DNA from 3 places in the Peribacillus sp. P4_B1 genome. Region 2 is predicted to be linked to each of the others. Evidence: riboswitches for the same ligand, from Rfam matches in the RefSeq annotation. Region 2 holds a riboswitch; each other region holds the start of a gene.
The links. A riboswitch is a leader RNA that binds a small molecule or an ion and turns the genes downstream of it on or off. The one in region 2 is predicted to bind S-adenosylmethionine.
Positions count from the first base shown of each region.

Region 1: it holds a riboswitch for S-adenosylmethionine, as region 2 does, so the genes downstream of both, mtnK (S-methyl-5-thioribose kinase) here and AC1DVK_RS12670 (methionine biosynthesis PLP-dependent protein) in region 2, are expected to answer to the same signal.
Region 3: it holds a riboswitch for S-adenosylmethionine, as region 2 does, so the genes downstream of both, AC1DVK_RS15635 (sugar ABC transporter substrate-binding protein) here and AC1DVK_RS12670 (methionine biosynthesis PLP-dependent protein) in region 2, are expected to answer to the same signal.

Region 1 is NZ_JBFUHM010000022.1:18,365-23,070, reverse strand. Features, by position in the region: gene AC1DVK_RS14260 (carbon-nitrogen family hydrolase) at 1-488, shown strand, start outside; SAM riboswitch class I at 560-714, shown strand; gene mtnK (S-methyl-5-thioribose kinase) at 792-1,994, shown strand; gene mtnA (S-methyl-5-thioribose-1-phosphate isomerase) at 2,009-3,055, shown strand; gene AC1DVK_RS14245 (LCP family protein) at 3,232-4,119, opposite strand; gene AC1DVK_RS14240 (lmo1851 family serine protease) at 4,228-4,706, opposite strand, start outside.
Region 2 is NZ_JBFUHM010000018.1:65,492-70,197, forward strand. Features, by position in the region: gene AC1DVK_RS12655 (ABC transporter ATP-binding protein) at 1-9, shown strand, start outside; gene AC1DVK_RS12660 (type B 50S ribosomal protein L31) at 146-394, shown strand; gene metC (cystathionine beta-lyase) at 505-1,686, opposite strand; gene AC1DVK_RS12670 (methionine biosynthesis PLP-dependent protein) at 1,683-2,795, opposite strand; SAM riboswitch class I at 2,883-2,996, opposite strand; gene fumC (class II fumarate hydratase) at 3,333-4,706, shown strand, end outside.
Region 3 is NZ_JBFUHM010000026.1:9,144-13,849, reverse strand. Features, by position in the region: gene AC1DVK_RS15640 (GTPase domain-containing protein) at 391-3,132, shown strand; SAM riboswitch class I at 3,230-3,335, shown strand; gene AC1DVK_RS15635 (sugar ABC transporter substrate-binding protein) at 3,452-4,564, shown strand; gene AC1DVK_RS15630 (sugar ABC transporter ATP-binding protein) at 4,621-4,706, shown strand, end outside.

The DNA of each region.
Region 1 (4,706 bases), on a different contig from region 2:
TCATCAATAAGGATGGAAAACTCATTAAAGAGTATGATAAGCTTCACTTATTTCAATTGATGGATGAACATCGCTACCTGCAGCCAGGTGAAAAAGAAGGTTTATTCACTCTTGATGAAAAAATATGTGCTGGATTCATTTGTTATGACATCCGCTTCCCGGAATGGCAGCGAGCCCATGCTGTTCAAGGTGCCGAAGTTCTATTCGTAACCGCAGAATGGCCTAAGCCCAGACTCGATCACTGGAGAGCCTTATTGATTAGTCGTGCCATCGAGAACCAAGCCTATGTTGTAGCCGTTAATCGTTCAGGTTCGGATATCAATAATATATTTGCTGGTCATTCCTTGATTATTGATCCATGGGGAGTTATCGTAAGTGAAGCGGGAGAAGAAAACGAACTATTGACAGGCACCTTGGACTTCACTAAAGTTACGGAAGCACGTAACAAAATACCTGTATTCGAAGATCGCCGGCCGGACTTTTATTAATTTCCCCATTGACAAACTATTTAAAAAGTTGATATTATTTTCCCGAAGATTAAAATTTCAGAATACATATACTCTTATCAAGAGCAGGCTGAGGGATAAAGGCCCTATGAAGCCCAGCAACCGACTGTAATACCATTGTGAAATGGGGCGGATCCACCGCCGGATTATAAAATCCACAGAGCACGGTGCTAATTCCACCAGAATTCATTTTTCTGGGAGATGAGAGGTCCGAAGCCAAAACTTCTGCCTCTTTCTATATGAAAGAGGCTTTTTTATTCTTATTTTGAACCTGGAGGGAAAAAAATGACTCAAAACCATTCGAATTTTAAAAGATTGACAAACGAAACAGCTGTAACCTTTGCAAAAAAACTTGGGTTGATCAATGCGGATGCCAGTTTAAACTGTAAAGAAATCGGAGATGGTAACTTAAATTATGTTTTTCATATTACAGAAACTGATACAAATAAAGGAATAATAATCAAACAGGCTGTCCCATATGCCAAGGTAATTGGCGAAAGCTGGCCGCTGACATTGAAAAGGGCTGCCATTGAAGCGAATGCACTTATTCATTTCAAAAGCTATTGCCCCGAATTCGTACCGCAAGTCTATTATTCGGATGAACAGCTTGCGATCACAGTCATGGAAGATTTATCGCACTTGAAAATCGTTAGAACAGGATTAATCGATGGTGATCCATATCCATTGCTTTCACAGCATATCGGTGAGTATGTAGCGAAGACGGCATTTTATACATCCGATTATCATTTAGAACCCTCTGCGAAAAAAGAAGTGGCCCGACACTTCACGAATCCGGAGCTTTGCAGAATCACTGAAGTCTACATTTTCACGGATCCTTTTTTCGAGGAGCTCCCCGGAGATTTCGAGGTGGAATTGACTGATGCCGCCAAAAGTATTTGGAATGATCAAGATGTGATACTTGAAGTCGCCAAGCTGAAACAAAGCTTTGAAACCGAGCAGGAATCCTTGCTTCATGGAGATTTACATACAGGAAGTATATTTGCAAGTGAAACTGAAACAAAGGTTATTGATGCAGAATTCGCTTTTTATGGCCCAGTTGGTTTTGACCTAGGTCAATACACAGCCAACCTTCTTTTTCAGGCAGTCACACGTAATGGCCCTGGAAAGGAAGAGATTTTCACACACCTCCATCAATTTTGGAATGCCTTTGAAGAAGCATATACTGAACTATGGAACACCCAAAATATAAGCCCATTCCGCAATGTGAAGGGTTATCTACCTTATTTACTGGCTAAATTCAAAAGGGATGCATTCGGTTTTGCCGGATGCGAACTGATTCGGCGAACCATTGGCCTTTCCCATGTTGCCGATCTAAATGTCATTGAAGATAAAGAATCTAGGATCGCTGCAAAAACGACAACATTGAAGATTGGTGCTTTTTTAATTAAAAAACGGGAAGAATTGGATGTTCCAGCTGTCATTGATGCGTTGAAAAACCATACACTTCCATTTTATTCAACCCTTTAAAAGGAGACCTGTACATGACGACACTAGCACCCTTACCATATTCAGTCCAATGGGATGATACCCATATTACATTATTAAATCAACAGGCCCTGCCTTCCTTAACTGAATTCATTGAACTTCATTCAGTTGATGATGTATACGACAGCATTTTGACATTAAAGGTACGCGGCGCCCCAGCAATCGGACTGACGGCAGCATTTGGCGTTGCACTTGGTGCCAAACAGGAAACAACCACTGAAATAGGGGAATTCAAGAAGAATGTAACGGGGCATATTGAAAAGCTCGCCTCTTCCAGGCCTACTGCGGTCAACCTTTTTTGGGCATTACGGAGGATGGAAAGCACCTTGCAAGCAGCACAAAGCATTTCAGCTGCCAAGGAAGCACTTGTAACGGAGGCCAAAGCCATCTTTACTGAGGATGAAGAAATGTGCAGGAAAATTGGGGAACATGGTTTATCCTTATTCGCTAAAGGTGATTCCATCCTAACGCATTGCAACGCTGGTGGGATTGCCACAGCCCGTTATGGAACAGCATTGGCTCCATTCCACCTTGCAAAAGAAAGGGGCTTTCCGCTAAAAGTGTACGCTTGTGAAACCAGACCTGTCCTGCAAGGGGCGCGTTTGACTGCTTGGGAACTGATGCAATCAGGGGTTGACGTCACCTTAATATCTGATAATATGGCTGCACATACGATTCTTCAGAAACGGATCAATGGAATTATAGTTGGGGCCGACAGAATTGCGGCTAATGGTGATACAGCCAATAAAATCGGGACATTGGGATTGGCCATATTAGCTAGGCACTTTAGTATCCCTTTTTATGTGGCTGCTCCATCAAGCACATTCGACCTTTCTATCAAATCCGGCTCATCCATCCCGATTGAAGAACGGGATGAAGCGGAAATCACCTTCATTCAAGGTGTACGGATCGCTCCGGAAAACGTGAAGACATTCAATCCAGCCTTTGACGTTACACCAAATCAGCTAATTACCGGCATCATTACAGAAAACGGTATCATTGCATCTGATTTTGTAAAAAACATTCCGCATTTTGTTAAGTGATCCAGGTCATTTTATTGCTATAAAAAGACGAGACGGATTTAAGTATCCCTCTCGTTTTTTAAAAGCAGATCAAATAGTAATATTCTTGCGAGGTCTATTATAAAATAATTTAAGTGATTTGAACAAATCACCTCTTTCGATTGATGTTTTCGATAACAAATGATGAATAGTTATTCTTATTTTGTAAAAAATTCTTGAAGTGCCTTCTTATTTTTAGTATAGTCCATTTCCAACACGGCTCCGGTATGGGGATATATTTCATCTTTATAGCTTCCTTCTACGGGGATCCTTAGAGTTTCAACGGTGTCCGGTGTATGGAAGACGGCTTCTGGACCCATTTCCATTATCGTTTTCACCCCAATATCAGTATTTAAATACGAAAGTCCTTGTTCGATTATACTAGGAAGGGCCGCTATCCCTTCGAAGGACGAGATTTGATTTATAAACGCTGATTTTAATTGAACCAATACTTCCTGTTGACGCTCTACCCTTCCAAAATCACTTTCATCGTCATGTCTAAAACGGACATATTTCAATATTTCCTCACCATGTAAAACATTTTTACCAACGCTTGCTTGAATACTCATATCATCAATAATTTCCTGATCCACATCCACCACTACCCCCTCAGGGGCAAGCAAATCCACCATCTTCACAAATCCCTGAAAGTCAATTACTGCAACATGATCGACCTTGACATCAAGGTTTTCCTGAATGGTTTTCTTTAGCAGCTCCTTTCCACCATAATAATAAGCAGCATTTATTTTGTTATATGCTGATTTATCCCCAGGGATTTTCACATAACTATCACGCATAATGGAAGCCAGCTTTAGTTTTTCCTGCTCTGGAAAGTATTTTGCCAGTATAATCGCATCTGATCGAGATTTACCCTCCCCGCGAGAATCAACACCAATTAACAGAAATGTTTTCACGCCTTCTTGGGTCACTTCTTTGGTTATCTTTTTTTCCGTACCTGCATTTCCATTTTGTTTGGGTAAAGGCGCATAGGTGCAACCTGCCAGAATCCAGACCATTAGATATATGAACAGTACCTTTTCTTTCATTACCTCACCTCATCGGAAAATTAACCATATCTTTTACCTTATATTGGAATACTATTCATTGAACGACAAAAAAGCCTGCCATCGATAATCGCTGACAGACTTTTCCATTTATTTGATTTCTTTCTTTAATACTTCAACCGCTTTTTTCACTTGTGTGTCGTTTTTTAGTATTTTTTCCCGTATGACCTGCATCAATTTCACGGTAGTATCATCTTTGATGGTACCAGTTTCTTTAATTTTTTGTTCCCTTTGGAACGCTTTTACCGCATTTGTAGTTGCTTCATCAAAGAATCCATCTATCTTACCAGGATCATGGCCTGCTACCTTCAGCATCTCTTCGGCTGCTTTCACTTCACTGGAGGAATCAGATGCTTTCAATTCCTTATCAGGCGAAATGTACGGAAGGCTGGCATAATCAGGAAGCTTCACAGTAATATCCGGCTTGATCCCTTTCTTATGAATCCAATTGCCTTCAGGAGTCAACCATTTGGCTGCCGTATATTTAAAGTTAGACCCATCATCAAAGTCTTGGGCAGTCTGCACAGTCCCTTTTCCAAATGATTTGACACCGATCAAAGGAATGTCCG
Region 2 (4,706 bases):
GCCGGTTGAAGCACAATTGAATAAGTATGGATAATCAAGATTAAACTATAAGGAGGTGCCGGTTATTGGCACCTTCAAGCAAAATGATTAATAATAGTAATGATTACGTTTAACGTATACCCATATTAACAATGAGGTGATAATAGTGAAACAAGAAATTCATCCCGATTATCGACAAGTAGTATTTATGGATACCAACAGTGGTTATAAATTTTTGACAGGTTCCACGAAAACGTCCAATGAAACGATCGAGTGGGAAGATGGGCAAACGTATCCGTTATTAAAAGTGGAGATCAGTTCAGATACCCACCCTTTTTATACTGGAAAGCAGAAGTTTGCTGAAAAAGGCGGACGGGTGGACCGATTTTTGGATAAATATAATATGAAGAAATGAAAGAGAGGCCATCGAGAAATCGTTGGCCTTTATTTATTAATAGGTTGAAAAAGAATTAAAATGATGCAAACAAGTGGGTGCCCATAATTTATGAGGCACCCATCCTTTAATCATTTTGCAGCAATTGCTTCCCCTTTTGCAATATTTACGAGGGCAGCATCGAAATCCTTGATTAAATCGTCCGGATTTTCAAGTCCGACAGAGAGGCGGAGCAAGCTGTTCGTGATGCCTCGCTTTTCCCTTTCATCAGCAGGCATGGCAGCATGGGACATTTTGGCCGGGTAGGATAAAATCGATTCGACCGCTCCAAGGCTTACGGCAAAGACAGGAAGCTCGACAGTGTTCACGAAAGAGCGGAAGACTTCTTCGCTTTCCAATTCAAATGATAGGACCGCCCCTGCACCAAGCGACTGGCCTTGCTGGATTTCGTGCTGTGGATGATCGGCCAGGCCAGGATAATAAACCTTTTTCACCAAAGGCTGCTCATTTAAGTAGGCGGCAATCTTTTCTGCCCCTTTTTGGGAGTGTTCCATTCTAACGGACAAGGTTTTCAGACCTCTCATTACAAGCCAGGCGTCCTGTACACCAAGAACCGCTCCAAAGGAGTTTTGGAGGGAACCGAGTTTTACTGCCAAATCCGGATCTTTTACTACGGCAAGTCCAGCTATCACATCACTATGGCCGGATAAAAATTTCGTTGCGCTATGAAGGACAACATCAGCGCCCAGATTCAGTGGTTTTTGTAATGCTGGGGTCAAGAATGTATTATCAACAAAGCTTAAGGCACCGGCTTTTTTCGCGATATCACATACTGCTTTAATATCGGTCACTTTAAGTAATGGATTTGAAGGCGTTTCGATGTATATGGCTTTCGTATTTGGCTGAATGGCAGCTTTAATGCTTTCAAGGTCCGTCATGTCAACGAATGTATGCTCAATATTGAAACGCGTCAAAACGTTTGTGACCATCCTGAACGTACCGCCATACACATCTTCGGAAATGACGATATGGTCTCCGGCAGACAACAGCAGGAAAGCTGTTGAAATGGCTGCCATACCTGATGAAAAGGCAAAACCGTGAGTGCCTTCCTCAAGTTCGGCAATGATATCTTCCAGTGCTTCGCGAGTTGGGTTCCCGCTTCTGCTGTAATCATATTTGCCGAATTGATCGATATCGGATTGATGGAAAGTGGATGCGTGCTGAATGGGGACGCTCACACCGCCTGTTGCAGGATCGAATTTATGTTGATTATGAAGTAATTTGGTTTCAAAGCTGAAATCATGAGTGGTCATTGTAGTGCCTCCCTTTTTACATGTGCGAATGCTTGCTGTAAGTCCTGGATCAAATCTTCGCTGTCTTCAATGCCGACGGAGAAGCGCAGCAGGCGATTGCAAACCCCGTTCGCCGTTCTGACTTCAAGCGGTATATCGGCATGTGTTTGTGTAGCAGGATAGGTGATGAAGCTTTCAACCCCTCCAAGGCTTTCTGCAAACGAAATTAATGAGAGTGATTGTAAAAATGGGTTGACCGCCGCTTCATCAATGATCCGGAATGAAATCATGCCGCCTCTACCGGGATACAATACATCTGTAACACAATCATGTTCCGCCAAGTAATCTACAAGTATCTTGGCATTCTTTTCATGACGTTCCATCCGTAATGCCAGGGTTTTCATTCCGCGCATCAGCAGCCAGGAATCAAAGGGGCTCAAGACAGCTCCCATGCCATTATGATGGAAGGCAAGTGCATCACATAATTCAGCGCCGCTAGCAACGATCAGTCCAGCGAGCACATCATTATGACCACCGAGATACTTGGTTGCACTGTGGATCACAATATCTGCTCCAAGCAGGATGGGTTGTTGAATAAGAGGCGTGTAAAAAGTGTTATCAACGATTAACAATAAATTAAATCGTTTGGCCAATGCTGCAACGGCGCTAATGTCCGTTTGCTGCATAAGAGGGTTAGTGGGAGTTTCGATGAAGATGGCTTTCGTGTGAGGAGTGATGGCTTTTTCAATATCCTCCAAACAACAAGTGTTCACATAGTCGCACTTCAATCCCCATTTCTTAAACCCTTGTTCCAACAGACGATATGTACCGCCATAAAGATCTTCGCTGACAATCCATGCATCATCTGATTTAAATAAGGCCAGTATAGTAGAAATGGCTGCCATTCCTGAACTGCAGGCATACCCTTGGTCGCCTTTTTCCAGATCTGCGATGGATCGTTCCAATAGTTGGCGTGTAGGATTACCTGTCCTTGTATAATCAAATCCAGTCGATTGGCCGATTCCTTCATGGCGAAAAGCTGTTGAAAAGTAAACTGGCGGATTGACTGTTCCTGTCGCCGTTTCACTGCGATTTCCTAATTGAGCAAGATATGTTTCAGTTTTGTACATAGTTTTCACTGCTCCTTTTTAGTTAAATAAAATAAAAAAAAGTCTTCTTTAAGAAGAAGACTTTGATTAAATAGGGACGAGTCATTCTTCTTATCTTCCAAGTTCACAAACTTGTGGAATTAGCACCTTTTCATTGGTTTGAAACAAATGAAGGTTGCTGAGGTGTCATCGGGCCATTCCCTCTACCTCTCTCGATAAGAGTTTAGATTATTCAATTTCTTTTGAATTTACTATATATATAAAATGCTGTCAAGAACATTTTGGATGATAATGCTTTGATTTTCATGAAAAGGGCAATTGGAGACTAGCGGTGTCAACACTTTATGTATCTAAAAAGAATATCCAAAATTTGCATGGGTCCAGGGATAAACACGATTTTAAATGGATTTTAAAGAAAAAGGGGGAGGCTTGGCCGGTTATTTTTGCATTAAAAAAATAAAGTTTGTACAATGTATAAAGAGAAAGAATAATATGACATTATTCATTTCATATACATATGGTCTTCGATGAATAGTGCAAACAATAGGAGGAGAACACATGGAATACAGAATCGAACGAGATACGATGGGTGAAGTGAAAGTTCCTGCCGATAAATATTGGGGTGCACAAACGGAGAGAAGCCGTAACAATTTCAAAATCGGTAACGAAAAAATGCCGATTGAATTAGTTCGTGCATTTGCATACGTTAAACAAGCTGCGGCAAAGGTGAACTTTGATCTTGGCGATCTTTCGGAGGTTAAAAAGAATGCCATCGTTAAGATTTGCGACGAAATCCTTGAAGGTACGCTTGATGAACATTTCCCACTTGTAGTTTGGCAAACGGGAAGCGGTACGCAAAGTAATATGAACGTGAATGAAGTGGTCGCTAACAAAGGGAATGAATGGTTAAAAGAAAATGGTGAATCCGAAACCCTTCACCCGAATGATGATGTGAACAAGGCACAAAGCTCCAATGATACTTTCCCGACCGCCATGCATATTGCAGCCTTTATGGAAGTCGCTGAAAAATTGGTTCCTGCCATCAAAGCACTTCGTGATACTTTCGATTCAAAAGAAAAAGAATTTTGGGATGTCGTGAAAATTGGCCGGACACATCTTCAAGATGCAACACCACTGACTTTGGGACAAGAAATTTCCGGTTGGAAAGCGATGCTCGATAAAGATCTCGCGATGATTCAGGAAAGCAGCCAAAAATTATTGAACCTGGCCCTAGGCGGAACGGCTGTAGGAACGGGAATCAATACAAAAAAAGAATTCCCAGGACTTTCGGCCAAACAAATTGCAGCAGATACAGGACATCCCTTTGTCACTTCGGATAATAAGTTCCATGCATTGACAAGCCATAACGAAATCGTCTACGCACACGGTGCGTTGAAAGCATTGGCAGCGGATTTAATGAAAATTGCGAACGATGTCAGATGGCTGGCAAGTGGCCCTAGAAGCGGAATCGGCGAAATTGCCATTCCTGAAAACGAACCAGGCAGCTCCATCATGCCAGGTAAAGTCAATCCTACACAAAGTGAAGCGCTTACCATGATTGCGACACAAATCGTGGGTAACGATGCGACGATTGGCTTTGCAGCAAGCCAAGGTAACTTTGAACTGAATGTATTCAAACCAGTCATCATCTATAACTTCCTGCAAACGGTGAAATTATTGACGGAAGGCATTCACTCTTTCAACATTAATTGTGCAGTTGGCATCACTGCAAATGAAGATAAAATCAAAGAAAATGTAGACCGTTCACTTATGTTGGTAACAGCATTGAACCCGCATATTGGTTATGAAAAAGCAGCCAAGATCGCCAAAACTGCATTCAAGGACAACTCAACGTTAAAAGAAGCGGCGTTGAAATTAGAATTCCTGACGGAAGCTGAATTCAAAGCATGGGTAGATCCTGCTGACATGGTT
Region 3 (4,706 bases), on a different contig from region 2:
AATGAGTGGGGTAGAGGATTTGTCTTATTACCGTTTTTAGTTTTAGGTAGTTAAAGGGCTGGACTTCTGGTAATTTAGATGTATAAAGAATGGTTCGCTAAACTTTTCAGATACCGGTTAAACTAGAAAAAACATAATTTCTCGAATATGGAAATGACATCTCTGTATCGGTTCATTAAAATCATTACAGTTCCATTCGTTTCTGTTTTAAAATTGTAAGAGTGGTGACATGTTGTTACCATATTGTTTTGTTAAAATAACATTTTAAGGTTTACAAATGATTTTCTTAACTAAAGGAACCTATTAATTGCATGTTAGGGCTTCTTGACTGCTTTTCAAATTAGTGATTATCCTTTAATTGAAAATATGAAATATATCGGGGGAATAAAGATGGACGAACGGCTGATCGGGAAAAAATATTATGAAACGATGATTGAGGATACAAGGAAACACCCCATTCAAGCTTTGGGTGAAATGTTTCTCGTGGAACAAAAAAAAGAAAGAGCGGATTTAACGGCAATTCGATTCGCTCAAGGTGAAGTATACTTTCAGCACCATGACTTTGAAGCAGCCATTTTTAAATGGGAAAACATAGAAGGTGAACTTGGTTCATGGGCGAAGAAAAACATCGCTGATGCTTATTTTGAACTGGAAATGTATTCAACCGCAGAGGATATTTATAAATCCGTCGATACGAATGAAGCGGTTTTGAAAACGGAGGTTCTTTTGCAACTGTTTTCCCTTTACATAGTTGAATCTAGAAATGATTTGGCTTCCAAAGTCGTGAAAGAAGCAGTAGAGTTTCAACCTGACTATCCGAATGTCACGGAAATCGCACGAGCCTTTTTTGAAGAACAAAAGGATTGGAACAGTGCGGTGGTATTAGCGGCGAATGAAAGTATCCGTACAGAATCAATGGGCTGGTTCGATGTGTTGAAAACGTATATCCAGCAGGGGGTTGCCCAATCGATGGATCCGGACTACTTTTCAACTGTCCTTGGTTCGCTATACACACTTGACCAGGGTCGTTTCGAAAAGGTGACGGTTGCCCTCTGGAAAAATTATAAATATACCGATTCTTATTTTGAATGGCTAAGAGTGATTAATAACTTGATAGATACCATCGAATTAAACCAAGGGGATGTATGGGATGAGCTTTCCGTCTATTACAGGGATGCATATGCAGGCCTGTTGGAAGGAACGCACCTAATCAAAGATTTAAGCCCTGTCGTGCCAAGGTTGCTGGAAAACTGGCTGAAAATCGCAGATGGGGAGCTTTCGCTGTTTGCGGCGGCATCCGCGCTGTCCTGGAATGAAATCTTCCCGGATACGATTAATGCGCTGGTCATTCAGGATGCAGAAAGCCTGCTTTCGAAATCGCCTAAATTGGGAGGCGGACTGGAAGCGGGAGAGAAACTGTTCAATTCTATCATCCAATGGGCTGAAGAGAATGATTTAAGGGTTGGCAATAAGCTTAAATGGATGGTCGAGGGGCTTAAGGATACCGGAAATTTCAATCTTCTTCTTGTGGGAAGTACAGGAAATGGCAAGACATCCTTTATACAGTCAATAGTTGGCGAGAGCATCGCTGCCGAAGATCATTCTTCACTAGTCAGCGTCAAAGACGGGGATGATTTGGAAATCCTTGAAATTACCGATACAGATAGCAAGGTTGTCATGGAGCTAACTGAATTGGATGAAACACGCCGCCAGCGCGGGACTATTGTCGATGTGACGCTTATTAGTGACTATCTTAGAAATAATCGTCTGCGATTATTGGATACACCGGGGTTCAATGGGGAAAAAAGCGTGGAATCGGATTTCCAAGGCTATTTACATGGCAGTGATGGCCTGATGTTCGTTCTTGATGCCCGGGCGCCTTTCACCGGTAGTGAACGGGACCTGTTATTGGAAATTCAAATGATGGCTCCGAAACTGCCGATTCATTTCTTATTAAATAAAATGGATACGATATACAGTGATCAAGTCGCGGTCCGGATGGAAGACGAAACATGGGATAAAGTGAATGCATATTTCCCGAATGCGAAAGTGTTCGCTTTCTCTAAACTTTATGACAGCAAGCAGCAGTTGAATGACCTTTCTGCATTCCTTCAATCGAATTATCAAGATGATAATTGGAAAGAAAGAAGGTCTGAAAAAATCCTTGCTTTCATTCGTAAAACTTTATCTTATCTGTTAGAAAAACGGACAGCCAATGAACGGAAATGCGAGCATTCCATCTCTTGGAATGAACAGATGGAAGTCAAATTGAATGGTGCGGTCAATCAACTGGCTGATTTAGAAAAAGAAAAAAGTGAAAATATCATAAGGTCGTACCGTGTGCTTAAGGATGAAGTGAAAAGTCAGCTTTCTTCTAAAATTCCTGAATTACTGAGGGATTGCTCTAAATCGTTAACGGAAAGCAGTGATTTCAGTCAGGTCCATATACAGTTGAACCATGAAATGAATGAGCGGATTCAAGCCTTCATTTCTGACAAGATCATGCCTCAATATTACCGTTCTCTTCAAGATTGGATTGCTAGTTCCCAAATGGAGTTCTCACAAAGCCAACAGTTTATGGATGAGATGAGTGCCGGATTCAATGAATTATACAAAGAAGAACGGATTATGCTGGCAGGTGACTTCAGGGTATTGGATGACTGGCGCCGTGATGCCGACCGGATGACAAGCAGTATCCGCATCGATGACGTTAATATCCTTTTGCGAAGGACTCCATCACAATTGCTGCTTAAAGGAGCAGGAAAGCTGTTTGGGGCAATACCGCAAAATAAAGCCAATATGTACAATCGTTATAAGAAATACTTGGAAAGTGAAGATTACCAGGATGTTGCGGAAATGATCACTGAACGCTTCCTTACCCAATTTGGATTGTTTGAAAAATCTTTAGATCGGGACATCTCACTTTTCTATCGCAGCTCATTTGCCTTACTTCAAAAAACAATAGAGCAAACGCAGACTGAAATTAAAGACTACCAGGCTGCATTGGAGCATATGAAAGAAAATCCGGAAGTTTACCGTGATCCGATCACTGTGTTCGAAGTGAAACTACGTCAGTTGGAGAGACTTGAAAAAATTGAGAAAAAGCGTCTAGCCCAGCTTCAAAGAAAATAAAAAGTAGCAGGAAACATTTCAAATATTCGAAAAACTATTGACTTTACGACTATATCCCTATAAAGTGATAATTACGAAAAACGTAACACGATATATTCTCTTATCAAGAGTGGCGGAGGGACTGGCCCTAAGATGCCCAGCAACCGTTCCATTAGGAATTGGTGCTAAATCCTGCAAAACAGAAATGTTTTGACAGATAAGAGAGGGATAAGTCTGCAATACAGCTGATTAAACCTCTCTATTACTAGAGAGGTTTTTATTTTATGATTTACACCAACTTAACTGATAAGAATAATAGGAGAATGTGGAGGGAAACAAGATGGGAAGATCTATTAAAGGGATATTCGTTTCAGCCATCGCTTCGGCGTTGCTTTTAACGGGTTGTTCTACAGGACAGAGTTCCACAGAATCGAAGAAAGAAGAAAAAGTATCATTTGAAAATGTACCGGAAAGATTTGCTGATGGGGAAGGGGCCAAAATCAAAGTGATCCGTAAAATTGGCGGTGATGATCATACGGCCCAATACCTTGCTGGAGCGAAGGAAGAAGGAGAAGCAATGGGCTTTCAAGTGGATACGTATACAGCCAATGGGGATACGGCTAAATTCCATGATGCGATCGCGCAGGCTTTGCAGGAAGATTATGACGGCTATATCATCTCCCATGGTGATGATGCAGCAACAGTGAATGACGTTCAAAAGTTGGTTGATGCAGGTAAAAGCGTTGTCACATTCGATTCAAATAGCGATTTATCTAAAATAGAAGGTGTGACATTAACTTCACAGGATGATGAAGCGCTGGCAACACTGGCTTTCGATAAACTGATAAAAGAACAGAAAGGTGAAGCGGCGATTGCTTACCTTTGGGTGGATGGTTTTCCTCCAATGGTGAGAAGAAATTCAGTTTATCAGGAAAAATTAAAAGAAAACCCTGGAATTAGGGAAGTCGAAAGATTCGGAGTGGCATCTGCAGATACTTCGGTTCAAACACAAAATGCAGTAGCCGCAATGCTGAATAAATACCCAAAAGGTAAATTGGATGCCATTTTCGCAACATGGGATGCCTTCGCTATCGGTGCCGCCCGGGCGATTAAAGAAGCGGGCCGCGATGAAGTGAAGATATACGGAATTGATGTATCGAATGCAGATCTTCAGGAAATCCAATCGGCCGCTAGCTCATGGTCCTACACGGCAGCCGTCGATCCCAAGTTGATTGGTGCAGTGAATATGAGGATATTGGCAAAAAAATTAGCGGGCGAAAAAACACCGCAAACCTATGACTTAGAGGCTTCACTTATTTCACAAAAGCAAATCCAAGCCTCAAAAGAAGCCGTTAACATGGCAAATCTGTCTGGTATTGTCGAAGGATGGGGTGTATCAACGGAATTTGAAGAAGATTGGATGAAAGTTTTGAAAGCTCATTATAAAAAGTAAAAGGGGACACTCTCTTGCAAGTGAAGGGAGTGTCTGTTCAATAAGGGGGAATGGACATGGGCACGCAACTAGAAATGAAGAAAATCTCGATTGAATTTCCAGGAGTGAAGGCGCTTAGTGAAGTTGACTTTTCTATACAATC